Regions from separate parts of the Kosakonia radicincitans DSM 16656 genome, predicted to be linked through region 2. Evidence: riboswitches for the same ligand, from Rfam matches in the RefSeq annotation. Region 2 holds a riboswitch; the other holds the start of a gene.
What was found. Region 2 has a riboswitch for cobalamin ahead of btuB (TonB-dependent vitamin B12 receptor BtuB). Riboswitches for the same ligand answer to the same signal wherever they lie in the genome.
Positions count from the first base shown of each region.

Region 1: linked by a shared signal. The riboswitch ahead of Y71_RS09435 (cobyrinic acid a,c-diamide synthase CobB) and the one ahead of btuB (TonB-dependent vitamin B12 receptor BtuB) in region 2 are both predicted to bind cobalamin.

Region 1 covers NZ_CP018016.1:1,935,943-1,942,845, reverse strand. Annotated here, with positions in the region: gene cbiB (adenosylcobinamide-phosphate synthase CbiB) at 1-408, opposite strand, end outside; gene Y71_RS09435 (cobyrinic acid a,c-diamide synthase CobB) at 405-1,784, opposite strand; cobalamin riboswitch at 1,885-2,066, opposite strand; gene Y71_RS30655 (helix-turn-helix transcriptional regulator) at 2,271-2,390, opposite strand; gene Y71_RS09430 (GHMP family kinase ATP-binding protein) at 2,452-3,318, shown strand; gene Y71_RS09425 (DUF496 family protein) at 3,350-3,685, opposite strand; gene Y71_RS09420 (FUSC family protein) at 3,852-4,910, opposite strand; gene sbmC (DNA gyrase inhibitor SbmC) at 5,036-5,509, opposite strand; gene dacD (serine-type D-Ala-D-Ala carboxypeptidase DacD) at 5,631-6,791, opposite strand.
Region 2 covers NZ_CP018016.1:5,624,492-5,631,394, reverse strand. Annotated here, with positions in the region: gene sthA (Si-specific NAD(P)(+) transhydrogenase) at 1-24, opposite strand, end outside; gene fabR (HTH-type transcriptional repressor FabR) at 220-873, shown strand; gene Y71_RS27040 (YijD family membrane protein) at 873-1,238, shown strand; gene trmA (tRNA (uridine(54)-C5)-methyltransferase TrmA) at 1,276-2,376, opposite strand; cobalamin riboswitch at 2,494-2,662, shown strand; gene btuB (TonB-dependent vitamin B12 receptor BtuB) at 2,728-4,578, shown strand; gene murI (glutamate racemase) at 4,523-5,374, shown strand; rRNA gene Y71_RS27020 (16S ribosomal RNA) at 5,730-6,903, shown strand, end outside.

The DNA of each region.
Region 1 (6,903 bases), 2.1 Mb from region 2:
CTGGAGCTGCGCGGTATCACGACCGACAATCCACGACAGCTTTTCGCGGCTTTCGGCAAGCGAACAGAAGCGCAGCGCCTGCTCCACTTCCCGCGCCATATCCGCAAGACAACGCGTGGCAAGCAGGGTGTAAATCATCCACACCTCCACGCACCAGCCGAACCACGGATGGATTGCCTGCGCTAGCGCGAGCACGCCCCAGGCAACGCTCCAGGTGATGCCCACTACCAACAGCCACATCACCCCGCCGCCGATGCGCAGCGCGGTATCGCTGCGGCACACTCGGCGGACGGCGCTTTGTACCAGGTTAATCAACGCGCCGATCCAGCGTACCGGATGCGGCCAGTGCGGCGGGTCGCCAAGTAAGCGATCGAGCAGAAATGCGACACACCAGGCCAGCAACGTCATGACGCGCTCCTTGCGGCAGCAAACCAGTGTTCCAGTATCGTTGGACGCTGGGCGAAATGCAGATGTAAATAGCTGGCAAAGGTGTTGCCCACCTGCCAGCCGCCCTGCCAGCGCTTCAGCACTTCGCCATCGCGCGTTTTATGGCACGCCAGCACGGCATCGCCGCGCGGGGTGAAATCGGAATAGTGAAACTCGTGGCCGCGCAGGGTTTCCCCTTCGGCAGCAAGTAAGGTCTGCTGCGTTGCGCGGGCTTCGCAGTAACCAAAGCGGGTGAGCTTACTGCCCATCCGGCTGTAACCGGGGATGGCACCGACCATCGGCCACTCATCACCTGCGGCATCCAGCAACGTATCGCCGAGATACATCAGGCCGCCGCACTCGGCATAGATCGCCACACCACGCCGGTGCGCAGCGAGAATGGCATCCCGCATCGGCTGGTTTGCCGACAGCACGCGCGCGTGTAGCTCCGGGTAGCCGCCGCCCAGCCACAGCATCTGGCATGCGGGCAACTCATGGTCATGCAGCGGGCTAAAACGCACGATGCGTACGCCGGTGTGTTCAAGCAGTTGCAGATTATCGGCGTAGTAAAAGTTGAAGGCTTCGTCGTCGGCCAGCGCCAGCGTCAGCCCTGCGCCCGCCTCTGGCGCGGGCATGGCAGGAAGCTCACCCTGCGGCAGCGTGGTGGTCTTGCTCAGAGCAAGTAAGCGGTCAATATCAAGGGTCTGTTCCAGGCGTGCGGCAAACTCCTGCCATGGCTGCGCGTCGACGACCGACTCACGGGAAGTGACCAGACCAAGATGACGTTCCGGCAGCGCCACGCCGGGATCAACAGGAACATATCCCAGCACCGGCAAGTCACAGTAATGCTCAATGGCGTGTTTCAACAGTTGAAAATGGCTGTCGCTGTTTACCCGATTGACGATCGCTCCGGCAATGCGCAACTGCGGGTCAAAGTGCTGAAAACCCATCACCGTGGCGGCAATGGAGGTGGATACGGCTTTGCCATCAACCAGCAGGATCACCGGAAGCGCAAGCTGTTTTGCCAGCGCCGCACTGCTGCAATAGTTAGGGTCGGTGCCGTAGCCATCGTAAAGCCCCATTACGCCCTCAATGACGGCGACATCGGCAGCGGTGAAATGTTGGCGAAACAGCGCATTTAACGCAGACGGCGGCAGCATAAAGCTGTCGAGATTGCGGGAAGCCACGCCGGTAACGGCGCTATGCCAGGCGGTGTCGAGGTAGTCCGGCCCCACTTTGAAGGGTTGCACGAGTAAACCACGACGTTGCAGCACGGTGAGCAGCCCGAGCGTGACGGTGGTTTTCCCACAGCCGCTGCCGGTTCCGGCAAGAATAAAGGCGCTGCGTCTGTCTGACATTCCTGTAACCCCGTAGCGGGCAGGAAGAACGGAGCCAGGACGCGTGTTGACCCGGTCTTTCGACCGCACGCTACTGAGCAACCCACTTCCCACCGAAGTTGTTGATAATGTCCATCAGGCCGGTCTTCTGGCTTAGCGTCATCCTCACCCGCCCTTCCCGATCTTACGATCAGTGGCGATTACGGGGTCGTCAGCATTACAGCAGCGGGGGCTGCGGGGGATTTACACCCCCTTCCCAGCCGCAAAATACAGTTGCGGCAAACCTGATAGATTTTTAATCACGGTACGTCATTATTACCCTGATTTTTCCCTGTACGAACTATATCGCAGCAGGGAAATAAAAACGGATTCAGTTTATCTTTGAGCAAATAATAATTTGTTGCGCTATGACAATTTATTGCTCACCCTTTTCATCCCCCCCGGCATATTAAGGCTTCAGAAAGTTCTCAAGCACATACGGAATAACAAAATATTGCTAACGGAAATTTAATCGCCCTTATAATTTGCATTATTTCGCAGACGAAATGCCTGCGGAGTCAGTTGACAGATCTGGCGAAAAACTTTGCAGAAATAGCGGGTCTGCGAGAAATCTACATTGCGCGAAATTCTGGCGTTCGCCGGGTCGAAGTGACACTATCCTGGCTTTGATTGTGAAGGGAGTTACAGCGTGGCGTTGGCACACTTTCCCGCATCGTGCGGTGAAATAATCCAGGGCTGGATCCTGGGAGGTGAAAAACTGGTCTCCTGTCCGGTGGACTGGTACAGCAGTGTCGAAGTCACATACGGCAAACCTCGGTTGGATGAACGACCACTGATGCGTCGTATGGTTAACCAACTCCTGGCGCACTGGCAGCTACCAGCCACACTGACGCATGCATTACGCATCGAGTGCTGCTCTACCATTCCACTGGCCAAAGGCATGGCCAGCAGCACCGCGGATATTGCCGCCGCCGCCGTGGCAACGGCCCGTCATCTTGAGCAACCGCTGGATGAGAAAACACTGGCGCAACTGTGCGTGGCGCTGGAACCGACCGACAGCACGATCTTTTCGCGCCTGACGCTGTTCGATCACAATACCGCTGCAACGCAGATTACCTGCGGCGGTTTGCCGGAGTGCGACGTGCTGCTGCTTGAAAGTCCGCTAACCCTGACCACTGCCGCTTATCATCGTCTGCCACGCCAGCAGGCACTGCTGGAAAATGCCCATACTCTGGATAATGCATGGCGCCTGTTGCAGCAAGCCTGCGAGGAAAATGATGCCGCGCGGCTGGGAGAAGCGGCGACGTTAAGCGCAATTGCCAGCCAGACGCTGCTGCCAAAACCGGCGTTTCCCGCCCTGCTCGATCTGGTGGAACGTTGCGATCTGTATGGACTGAATGTTGCCCACAGCGGAAGTGTGGTCGGGCTGCTGCTTGATAGTCAGCGCCATGATGTGGAAAGCGTTCGTCGGGAGTTGAAAGAGACCGGGTTGACGGCGCACTGGCCGCAAAACTATCTGCTGAAAATGGTGGCAGGAGGCGTGCTGGAAGGGTGAGAGGCGCACCTCTCACCGCTCGCTGGAGGCGTTATTCCGCTTTTGGCTCAATCGGCTTCAGTTCGCCCATAGTTTTGAGTTTTTTGGAGATTTCGCGGCGCTCTTTCGACAGTTCAGCATTTTTGATGATGTAATCGTCCACGCGATCTTCGTAGTCAGTCTTCATGCTGGCGATAATGCCCTGAATCGCTTCTACGCTCATACCCGGTTTAATGTAGTCGCTCAGGTTGTCCAGCAGCAGCACGCGCTTCTGGTTATCACGGATCTTCTTCTCCACGTCCTGGATTTCACGCTGCAATTTATTTTTGCGGCGGAACAGACGCACAAACTCCAGAACATCCTGGAATGAAGGCTTACTAGTTTCCATTTTTACACCCCTGATAATGTGAGATTCGGATTCGTTAAAGCAACCACCTTAGAGGCAAACCTACCCAATGTGGTCGCATAAGACAATGGTTTTTCCTGTCGGCTATCATAACCGCAAATGTAGCTGAATCGAAACAACCCATCAGCGGTATGTGGTTACCTGACTGTTATTTGCGCAACGCCCGACAGATCAAATGTGACAGTAGCTCCAGTTGACGGGCCAGCTCCATGCTCAGCCAGACGTAACCGTGAATCGAGGTTTCAGCCAGTGCATCGCCTTTATGTTCGCCGCTCAACTGGCGCAACTCCGCCACAATTTCACTGAGTTTTTCCGTGTTGGCCAGAATCGGCTGCGGGTTGCCTTCATACAGCGCATGCGCAATGGTCAGCAGTGTTTGCTGAGTCATCTGCTGAGTATCCCGCAGCGTATGCGCATTGATCATCACAAAATGACTGGTACGTGAGCTCCAGTGAGCATTGATTTGCAGCTCCAGCATGCAGACCATATTGCGGCTGACGGTCTGGATGGCTTCGAAAATCGCCTTTTGCAGATGTGTCTCTTTGCAGGCTGGCGCGATCAGACCGCGCATCTTCACCACATCGTTGAGGATTTTTTGCAGATGTTTTTCCAGCCGCGGCCGTTCGACCAGGTTACGGGAGAAACCCGCCTGATAAACGCGATTGAAGGCAGTGACGTAGTTGGCCATCTGAATACGCCAGTGCAAAAATGCCCGCTGCGGCCAGATCCCGGTAAACAGCATCGCCAGCAGCGAACCGATAATCACATCGCCGCTGCGCCACAGCGCGGTATGCATATCACCTGGCGGCGCGCCAACCACCACAGATAGCGTAATACCAATGAGCAGCGCCTGGTAAGGCTTTTTGCCCAGCGCCAGCCAGCCACAGAGAAACATCGCCACCGCGCACCACAGCAGCATCACGGGCAGCGAGAGCAGCTCCAGTTTTAATGCCACCAGACCCAGCGCCGCACCCAAAATTGTGCCGCCAATGCGTTCAAATGCGCGCGGAACCACGTTTCCCCAAAAGGAGATCGGCCCCATCAGAACCACCAGCGTGATCAGTGGCCAGGTTCCCTCCGGCACCTCCAGCAGACGGATCAGCAAAAAGGTCAGAATAAAAGCCAGCGCAATACGCACACCGTGTACGACACGATAATGGCGGTAAAGACGAATCTCGAAAGGACTGAGTGATTTGTCGCGACGCACAGTCGCTTCTCCCGATTGAACCGACAAAGGCGCAATTGTAGGATTTTTCGGACTCAGATAGCACCCTCTGCGATAAAAAAAGAGGCGACAGCGCTTCCTGTTACCTCTTCCGGTTAATTTATCGCTTACAGATTTTTCGGCTCAACCGGGATATGCATGTCGATTTCCCAGTAACCATCCTGCTGTGCATCGTTCAGGTAGACTTCAAAGCAGGGACCCGCAGCAATTTGCACAGATTGGTCGCTAAGCAGTTCATCAAAAAAGAGATCCCAGCACGCTTCGAACTCTTCGTTGTACACCCTCGCCTGCGCCACGGCATACTGGCCGCCGGGAATGTCGGTGAGGATCACCCCTTCGCTATTTGCCGGGATTTGAAAATCAGGATCGACGGTGATGGCAACGTCAGCGCGCAGCTTTTCCGGCGGCACTTCGTCAGGGTTATCGTAATAAGCGCACACCCACTCCAGCGGTGCGATCTTATTGCTGTCGACCCACATCATTAGCTGTTTAAAACCCTGCTTCACCGTCACATTCCAGGGCCCGACCAGATGGAACCCGGCGATACGACGTTTTTCCAGTTGCCTCACGTTGTAGCTCATGTTGACTCCCTTACCGTTACTGTTTGTTTATACAGTATAGCGTTCCGACGATCGCCTGGCATGTCGGAGTCATCAATTATGCGAGCAGACTCGCATCACCGCCACTCTGCCCGCACGCGCGTTACCCTTTGTGATGCAACCAGTCGCTCAGACGCGAGAACAAGCCGCCTTTGCCGACACTTTCCAGCGTGACCAGCGGCCAGTGAGCGATCAGTTGGTCGCGATCGTAGAGTTGAATCTCCCCTACTTGCTGATGCGCAGCCAGCGGCGCATCCAGCTCTTTACTGCTCAGCACATACTTCGCTTTGACGTTCTGCACTTCTGCTTTTGGCAGCACCAGCCAGTGATCCTGATCCGTACCAACCGCAATCTGCTCTTTATCGCCATACCACACGCGCTCGCTGCCGACTTTTTTGCCGTTACGCAAAATTTCGACGGTATCGAAGTTTTGTTGTCCCCAGTGCAGTAATTTGCGCGCCTGATCTTCACGGCCTTTCGGACTGTCCGCACCCATAACCACCGCAATCAGTCGGCGCTGACCATCGACGCTGGAGGCGATCAGGTTAAAACCCGCACCTGAAGTGTGACCGGTTTTCAGCCCGTCGACGTTGAGGGTTTTGTCCCACAATAGCCCGTTACGGTTTTGCTGGGTGATGCCGTTCCACGTCAGGCTTTTTTCGCTATACATGTGGTAGAAATCCGGCTCGCCGTGAATGATGGCGCGGGACAGCACCGCCAGATCGTAGGCCGAACTGTGCTGCCCTGGCGCATCCAGCCCGTGGACAGTTTCGAAGTGGGTGTCGCGCAGATTCAGCTTCTGCACATAATCATTCATCATGGTGACAAACTGCGGCTGGCCGCCCGCAACATGATCGGCCAGCGCCACGCAGGCATCGTTACCCGAATCGACAATCAGACCACGGCTCAGATCGCGCACGGTCAGACGGTCGCCTGGTTTCAGGAACATCAGCGATGAACCGTCAAAAACCGGGTTTCCTTTCGCCCACGCATCCTTCCCCACCGTCACCACATCATCCGCGCTGATACGATGGCTGTCGATCGCCCGATCCACTACATAGCCGGTCATCAGTTTGGTCAAACTCGCCGGATTACGCTGCTGATGCTCGTTGCCCGCAGTTAAGATTTGCCCGGTGGTGTAATCCATCAATACCCAGGAGCCAGCCTGAATAGCTGGCGGCTGTGGGGCAAAAGGTAAGTCGTCGGCCTGGGCGTTATGTACGCAAATCGCCAGCAAAGAAGCAGCAAACAAACGGCGTTTCAATGAAATATCCTCAATAGCAGCTAAAATCGCTGTCCTTTTTACGGAACTTCGCGTGTCGTTACCTGGTTAAATTGCAAAAAAATGTGACACAGATCAGTTTTAACGCGCTGTT
Region 2 (6,903 bases):
ATCATAATCGTAGGAATGTGGCATGGTAAGGCTTACCTGTTCTTATACATAAAAACAACAGAATACTAACATTAAAGCCACGATATCCCAATTATCGTTGTGCTTTTTTCATGCAAAAAAGAAGAAACGCCGTGTAAATAATCGGTCACAATCCAGTACGATCAGATCGGATTTTTCTCTGGTATATTGCCAGAAAGCCCCAGGAAGGATTCAAACATAGTGATGGGTGTAAGAGCGCAACAAAAAGAGAGAACCCGGCGTTCGCTGGTGGAAGCGGCATTTAGCCAACTGAGCGCCGAGCGAAGTTTTGCCAGCCTGAGCCTGCGGGAAGTTGCCCGCGAGGCGGGTATCGCACCGACGTCTTTTTACCGGCATTTTCGTGATGTTGATGAGCTCGGCCTGACCATGGTGGACGAAAGCGGGTTGATGCTGCGCCAGTTGATGCGCCAGGCGCGCCAGCGTATTGCCAAAGGCGGCAGCGTAATCCGCACCTCGGTTTCCACCTTTATGGAATTTATTGGCAACAATCCCAACGCATTTCAGCTACTGCTGCGTGAGCGTTCCGGGACGTCAGCCGCTTTCCGCGCGGCGGTCGCGCGCGAAATTCAGCACTTTATCGCGGAACTTGCTGACTATCTCGAACTCGAAAACCATATGCCGCGCGCCTTTACCGAGGCGCAAGCCGAGGCGATGGTGACGATCGTTTTCAACGCTGGCGCAGAGGCGCTGGATGTGAGCGCTGAACAACGCCGGCAGTTAGAAGAGCGACTGGTACTGCAATTGCGGATGATTTCAAAAGGCGCCTATTACTGGTATCGCCGCGAGCAGGAAAAACTGGCGCATCAACCGACGAGTGAAGCAAAGGATGAGTAATGAAACAGTCAGGTCAAGATAAAGGTACGTTGCTGCTGGCGCTGGTTGCTGGCTTATCGATTAACGGCGCATTTTCCGCTGTGTTCAGTTCCGTGGTTCCCTTTTCTCTGTTTCCGGTTATCTCGCTGGTGCTGACGGTCTATTGCCTGCATCAGCGTTACCAGAATCGCACCATGCCAGTTGGCCTTCCGGGCCTTGCCGCCGCCTGCTTTATTCTCGGTGTGCTGCTGTACAGTACGGTCGTTCGCGCTGAATACCCGGTGATCGGCTCCAACTTCCTGCCGGCCGTGCTGTCGGTGGTGCTGGTCTTCTGGATTGGTTTCCGCCTGCGCAGTCGTAGCCGCAAACACGAAGCATCGGAGTGATTTTTCCCTCTCCTTTATGGGAGAGGGATGAGAGATTTTACTTTCTGGTCAACAGAACGCCGCACTCCATGTGGTGCGTGTAAGGGAACTGATCAAACAATGCCAGACGCGAAACGTAATGCGTCTGGCTTAATGTTTCGAGGTTTTTGCACAACGTTTCTGGGTTGCAGGAGATGTACAGAATGCGCGGATAGGCCTGCACCATTTTTTCGGTTTCCGCATCCAGCCCGCTGCGCGGCGGATCGACGAAGATCGTTTCGCACTGGTAGCTTTTCAGATCGATCCCCTGCAAACGGTTAAAGGCGCGTACGCCGTTCATCGCCTGAGTGAACTCCTCCGCAGACATACGAATGATTTGTACATTATCAATATGGTTGGCGGCGATGTTGTATTGCGCGGCGGCGACAGAAGGCTTGGCGATTTCTGTGGCCAGCACGCGGTTGAAATTGCGCGCCAGCGCCAGTGAGAAATTGCCGTTACCGCAATACAGTTCAAGCAAATCGCCGCTGGCGTCGCGGGTGACATCCTGCGCCCATTCCAGCATCTGAATATTCATTGCCGCGTTAGGCTGGGTAAAACTGTTTTCCACCTGGCGGTAGATCATTTCTCTGCCACCGACCGGCAGGCGTTCATCGACATAATCCTGATCGAGCTCGATTTTGGTTTTTGTGGCGCGGCCAATCAGTTGCACATTCAGGTTTTGCGCCCGCAGCGCATCACGCAACTGGGTGGCGGCTTCATGCCACTCGTTATCCAGCTTTTTGTGATACAGCAGCGTCACAATCGCCTGATTGCTCATGGTGCTCAGGTAGTCAATCTGAAACAGTTTGTGGCGCAGCGTGTGGTTGCCGCGCACGGCATCAATCATCACCTTCATTAACACGTTAATCAGTTCGCTGGCCGCCGGGAAGCTGTCGACGCGGATACGCGATTTTGTCTGCTGATCGAAGATGATGTGGTAGAGATCGTCCCCGTCATGCCAAATCCGGAACTCGGCGCGCATGCGGTAATGGCTGACCGGCGAGCGGAACACCTCCGGAAGCGGCGCGGAAAATGGCGTCATCAGCGATTGCAGACGCACGACTTTTTCGGCCAGTTGAGCTTCGTATTGTTCTGTCGGCAGGTGTTCGGGGGTCATGATGCTTCCTGAGAGATTAAGAATAACGCGGCGATTGTAGGGATTGCTCACCGGATGTCCAGTGCTGGATGTTTTTGAAATACTCACTTAGCAGTCTGGACATCCATATGTAACCGAATGTAGCATCCGTGTTCCGGTCCTGTGAGTTAAAAGGGAACCCAGTGTAAATCTGGGGCTGACGCGCAGCGGTAAGGATTAAGGTGAGACAGCAGACACTGCCAGTGGTGGGAAGTCCTGTCTTGTTGTACCTCCAAGCCCGAAGACCTGCCGGAATACGTCGCATCTGGTAACATCATCGCGTGCTATTGATGGAACCTGCGGCATCCTTTTTATTTTGTGGATGCTCTCACAATGATTAAAAAAGCTTCGCTGCTGACGGCGCTCTCCGTCACGGCATTTTCCGGCTGGGCGCAGGATAGCAGCTCAGACAATTTGGTGGTGACAGCAAATCGTTTTCAACAATCGGCTAAAACCGTGCTGGCGCCGACCGAGGTGGTCACGCGCGAGGATATCGATCGCTGGCAATCCCGTTCACTCATTGATGTGCTACGCCGTTTACCGGGCGTGGATATCGCGCAAAACGGTGGGCTGGGGCAAACGGCGTCCGTTTATGTTCGCGGTACGGAAGCAAAACATCTGCTACTGCTGATTGATGGCGTACCGGTGGCGCGTTCAGGGATTTCGAACGATCCCGAACTCAATCAAATCCCGCTCTCGTTGGTGCAGCGCGTTGAGTATATTCGCGGGCCGCGCTCTGCAGTTTATGGCTCCGGCGCGATTGGCGGCGTGGTCAACGTCATTACGATGACGGATAGCGAGAAATCCCAGGTCAACGCCAGCATGGGCTCGAAAGGTTATCAAACCTATGACGGCACTTGGCGCCAGCGTTTTGGCGATACGATGGTGACCGCGGCAGGTTCTTATACCAGTACGCGCGGATTCAACGTGCAGCCGGATTCGACATGGGATCATGATGAAGATCGTGATGGCTACCGCAATAAAACGTTCTGGGGCAGCTTACAGCATAAGTTCGATGACCATTTTGATGGTTTCTTCCGTGGCTACAACTTCAGTAATAATGTGGATTACGATCTGGGCAGCGAGCCGTATTCGCCAGATTACAGCGCCGATGAGCGCCAGTTGTATGTTCAGGGCTGGGATACCGGGCTGAATTTCAACCAGGGGATCTACTCATCGCAGCTGCTGGCCAGCTATCAAAAAAGCAAAGACTACAACTACAGCAGCATCTATGGCCGTTATAACGATGGCACTACGCTGGATGATATGGAGCAGCGTTACATTCAGTGGGGTAACAATATTGCGGTGGGTAAAGGCTCGCTGGGCGCAGGTGTCGACTGGAAGCAGGAACGTCTGGTTTCATCTAATCAAAGCACAAGCGACAGCTACGATCGCGATAATACCGGCCTCTACCTGAACGGGATGCAGCAGTTTGGCGATGTTACGCTGGAGGCTTCCGGGCGCGAAGATAAAGATGATGCGTTCGGCTGGCACGGTACCTGGCAAACGGCTGCTGGCTGGGAGTTTGTGGAAAACTACCGCCTGACGCTCTCCTACGGCACGAGTTTCCTGGCACCTTCACTTGGCCAGCAGTACGGCGCGAAGCGCTTTGGCATTGCTTCCAATCCGGATCTGAAACCGGAAGAGTCAAAACAGTGGGAAGCGGGTGTGGAAGGATTAACCGGCCCGGTTGACTGGCGTTTGTCCGCGTACCGTTATGAGATCGATAATCTGATCACCTATAGCGATACGGCTTACTACAACATTAACGCTGCAACCATTAAAGGCGTTGAGTGGACAGGAAGCGTCGATACCGGCATCTTCTCGCATCGTGTAACCTTGCAGTACATCGATCCGCGTGATGACGAAACGAACGAAGTGCTGCCGCGCCGCTCAAAACGCCAGGCCAAGTACCAGCTCGACTGGTCCATTTTCAATGTAGATATGGATCTGGCGTGGGAATACTTCGGTAAACGCTATGACAATCGCACGTCAACTTATAACCCTGAGCAACGTGTTTTGCCGAGTTATAGTACGGTTGATCTATCTGCCTCATATCCAGTGACATCTCACCTTACAGTTCGTGGTAAAATAGCTAACTTGTTCGATAAAGAGTACGAGACAGCTTATGGCTACCAAACTGCAGGACGGGAATACACCTTGTCTGGCAGCTACACCTTCTGACGCGCGTCCCACCGTCCTGGTGTTTGACTCCGGCGTCGGTGGGTTATCCGTCTATGATGAGATTCGGCATCTCCTGCCGAATCTCCATTACATCTACGCTTTCGACAATGTCGCTTTCCCCTACGGTGAGAAAAGCGAAGAGTTTATCGTTGAACGTGTTGTCGAGATTGTTACCGCTGTTCAGGCGCAATACCCCCTCTCACTGGCTGTTATCGCCTGTAATACCGCAAGCACCGTCTCTCTTCCCGCGTTACGTGACAAATTCACCTTTCCTGTTGTTGGCGTTGTCCCCGCCATCAAACCGGCTGCACGCTTAACGGCAAACGGGATTGTGGGTCTACTGGCAACGCGCGGTACAGTGAAACGTCCTTATACGCATGAACTGATTTCGCGTTTTGCGAATGAGTGTCGTATTGAGATGCTGGGATCGGCGGAGCTGGTTGTTCTGGCTGAAGCGAAACTGCACGGTAAGGAAGTGCCGCTTGAAGAGCTACGTCAGATCTTGCGTCCCTGGTTACGCATGAAAGAGCCTCCGGATACCGTAGTCCTGGGTTGTACACACTTTCCGCTGCTGCAGGATGAACTGTTGCAGGTGCTGCCAGAGGGCACCCGGCTGGTGGATTCCGGTGCAGCTATTGCGCGGCGTACCGCCTGGTTGCTGGAGCATGAAGCGCCGGATGCAAAATCCGCTGGCGATAATATTGCGTACTGTATGGCGCTAACGCCTGAAACTGCGCAGTTATTGCCCGTTTTGCAGCGCTATGGCTTTAAAACGCTCGAAAAACTGGCACTTTAGGGCGTCTTTGAACAAAAAAGAGACGGTTGAAAACTTTTTTTAAATTAGGGGTTGTCAGCCGGAATTATCTCCCTATAATGCGCCTCCACTGACACGGCACAACGGCATACACACCGGCCTGTCAGGTGAAGAAATCTGAAAATAATCAGTTGACTTCACGGCGGGAAAGCGTAATATGCACACCCCGCGCCGCAGCGAAAACACAGCGGCACTGCTCTTTAACAATTTATCAGACAATCTGTGTGGGCACTCAGGTGACTGGATTCTTGATGTCTCCGGACAAAAAATGAATACCAAGTCTCACGGGTGAACACGTAATTCATTACGAAGTTTAATTCGATGAGCATCAAACTTTAAATTGAAGAGTTTGATCATGGCTCAGATTGAACGCTGGCGGCAGGCCTAACACATGCAAGTCGAACGGTAGCACAGAGAGCTTGCTCTCGGGTGACGAGTGGCGGACGGGTGAGTAATGTCTGGGAAACTGCCTGATGGAGGGGGATAACTACTGGAAACGGTAGCTAATACCGCATAACGTCGCAAGACCAAAGAGGGGGACCTTCGGGCCTCTTGCCATCAGATGTGCCCAGATGGGATTAGCTAGTAGGCGGGGTAATGGCCCACCTAGGCGACGATCCCTAGCTGGTCTGAGAGGATGACCAGCCACACTGGAACTGAGACACGGTCCAGACTCCTACGGGAGGCAGCAGTGGGGAATATTGCACAATGGGCGCAAGCCTGATGCAGCCATGCCGCGTGTGTGAAGAAGGCCTTCGGGTTGTAAAGCACTTTCAGCGGGGAGGAAGGCGGCACGGTTAATAACCGTGCTGATTGACGTTACCCGCAGAAGAAGCACCGGCTAACTCCGTGCCAGCAGCCGCGGTAATACGGAGGGTGCAAGCGTTAATCGGAATTACTGGGCGTAAAGCGCACGCAGGCGGTCTGTCAAGTCGGATGTGAAATCCCCGGGCTCAACCTGGGAACTGCATTCGAAACTGGCAGGCTGGAGTCTCGTAGAGGGAGGTAGAATTCCAGGTGTAGCGGTGAAATGCGTAGAGATCTGGAGGAATACCGGTGGCGAAGGCGGCCTCCTGGACGAAGACTGACGCTCAGGTGCGAAAGCGTGGGGAGCAAACAGGATTAGATACCCTGGTAGTCCACGCCGTAAACGATGTCGATTTGGAGGTTGTGCCCTTGAGGCGTGGCTTCCGGAGCTAACGCGTTAAATCGACCGCCTGGGGAGTACGGCCGCAAGGTTAAAACTCAAATGAATTGACGGGGGCCCGCACAAGCGGTGGAGCATGTGGTTTAATTCGATGCAACGCGAAGAACCTTACCTGGTCTTGACATCCACAGAACCTGGCAGAGATGCCGGGGTGCCTTCGGGAACTGTGAGACAGGTGCTGCATGGCTGTCGTCAGCTCGTGTTGTGAAATGTTGGGTTAAGTCCCGCAACGAGCGCAACCCTTATCCTTTGTTGCCAGCGGTTAGGCCGGGAACTCAAAGGAGACTGCCAGTGATAAACTGGA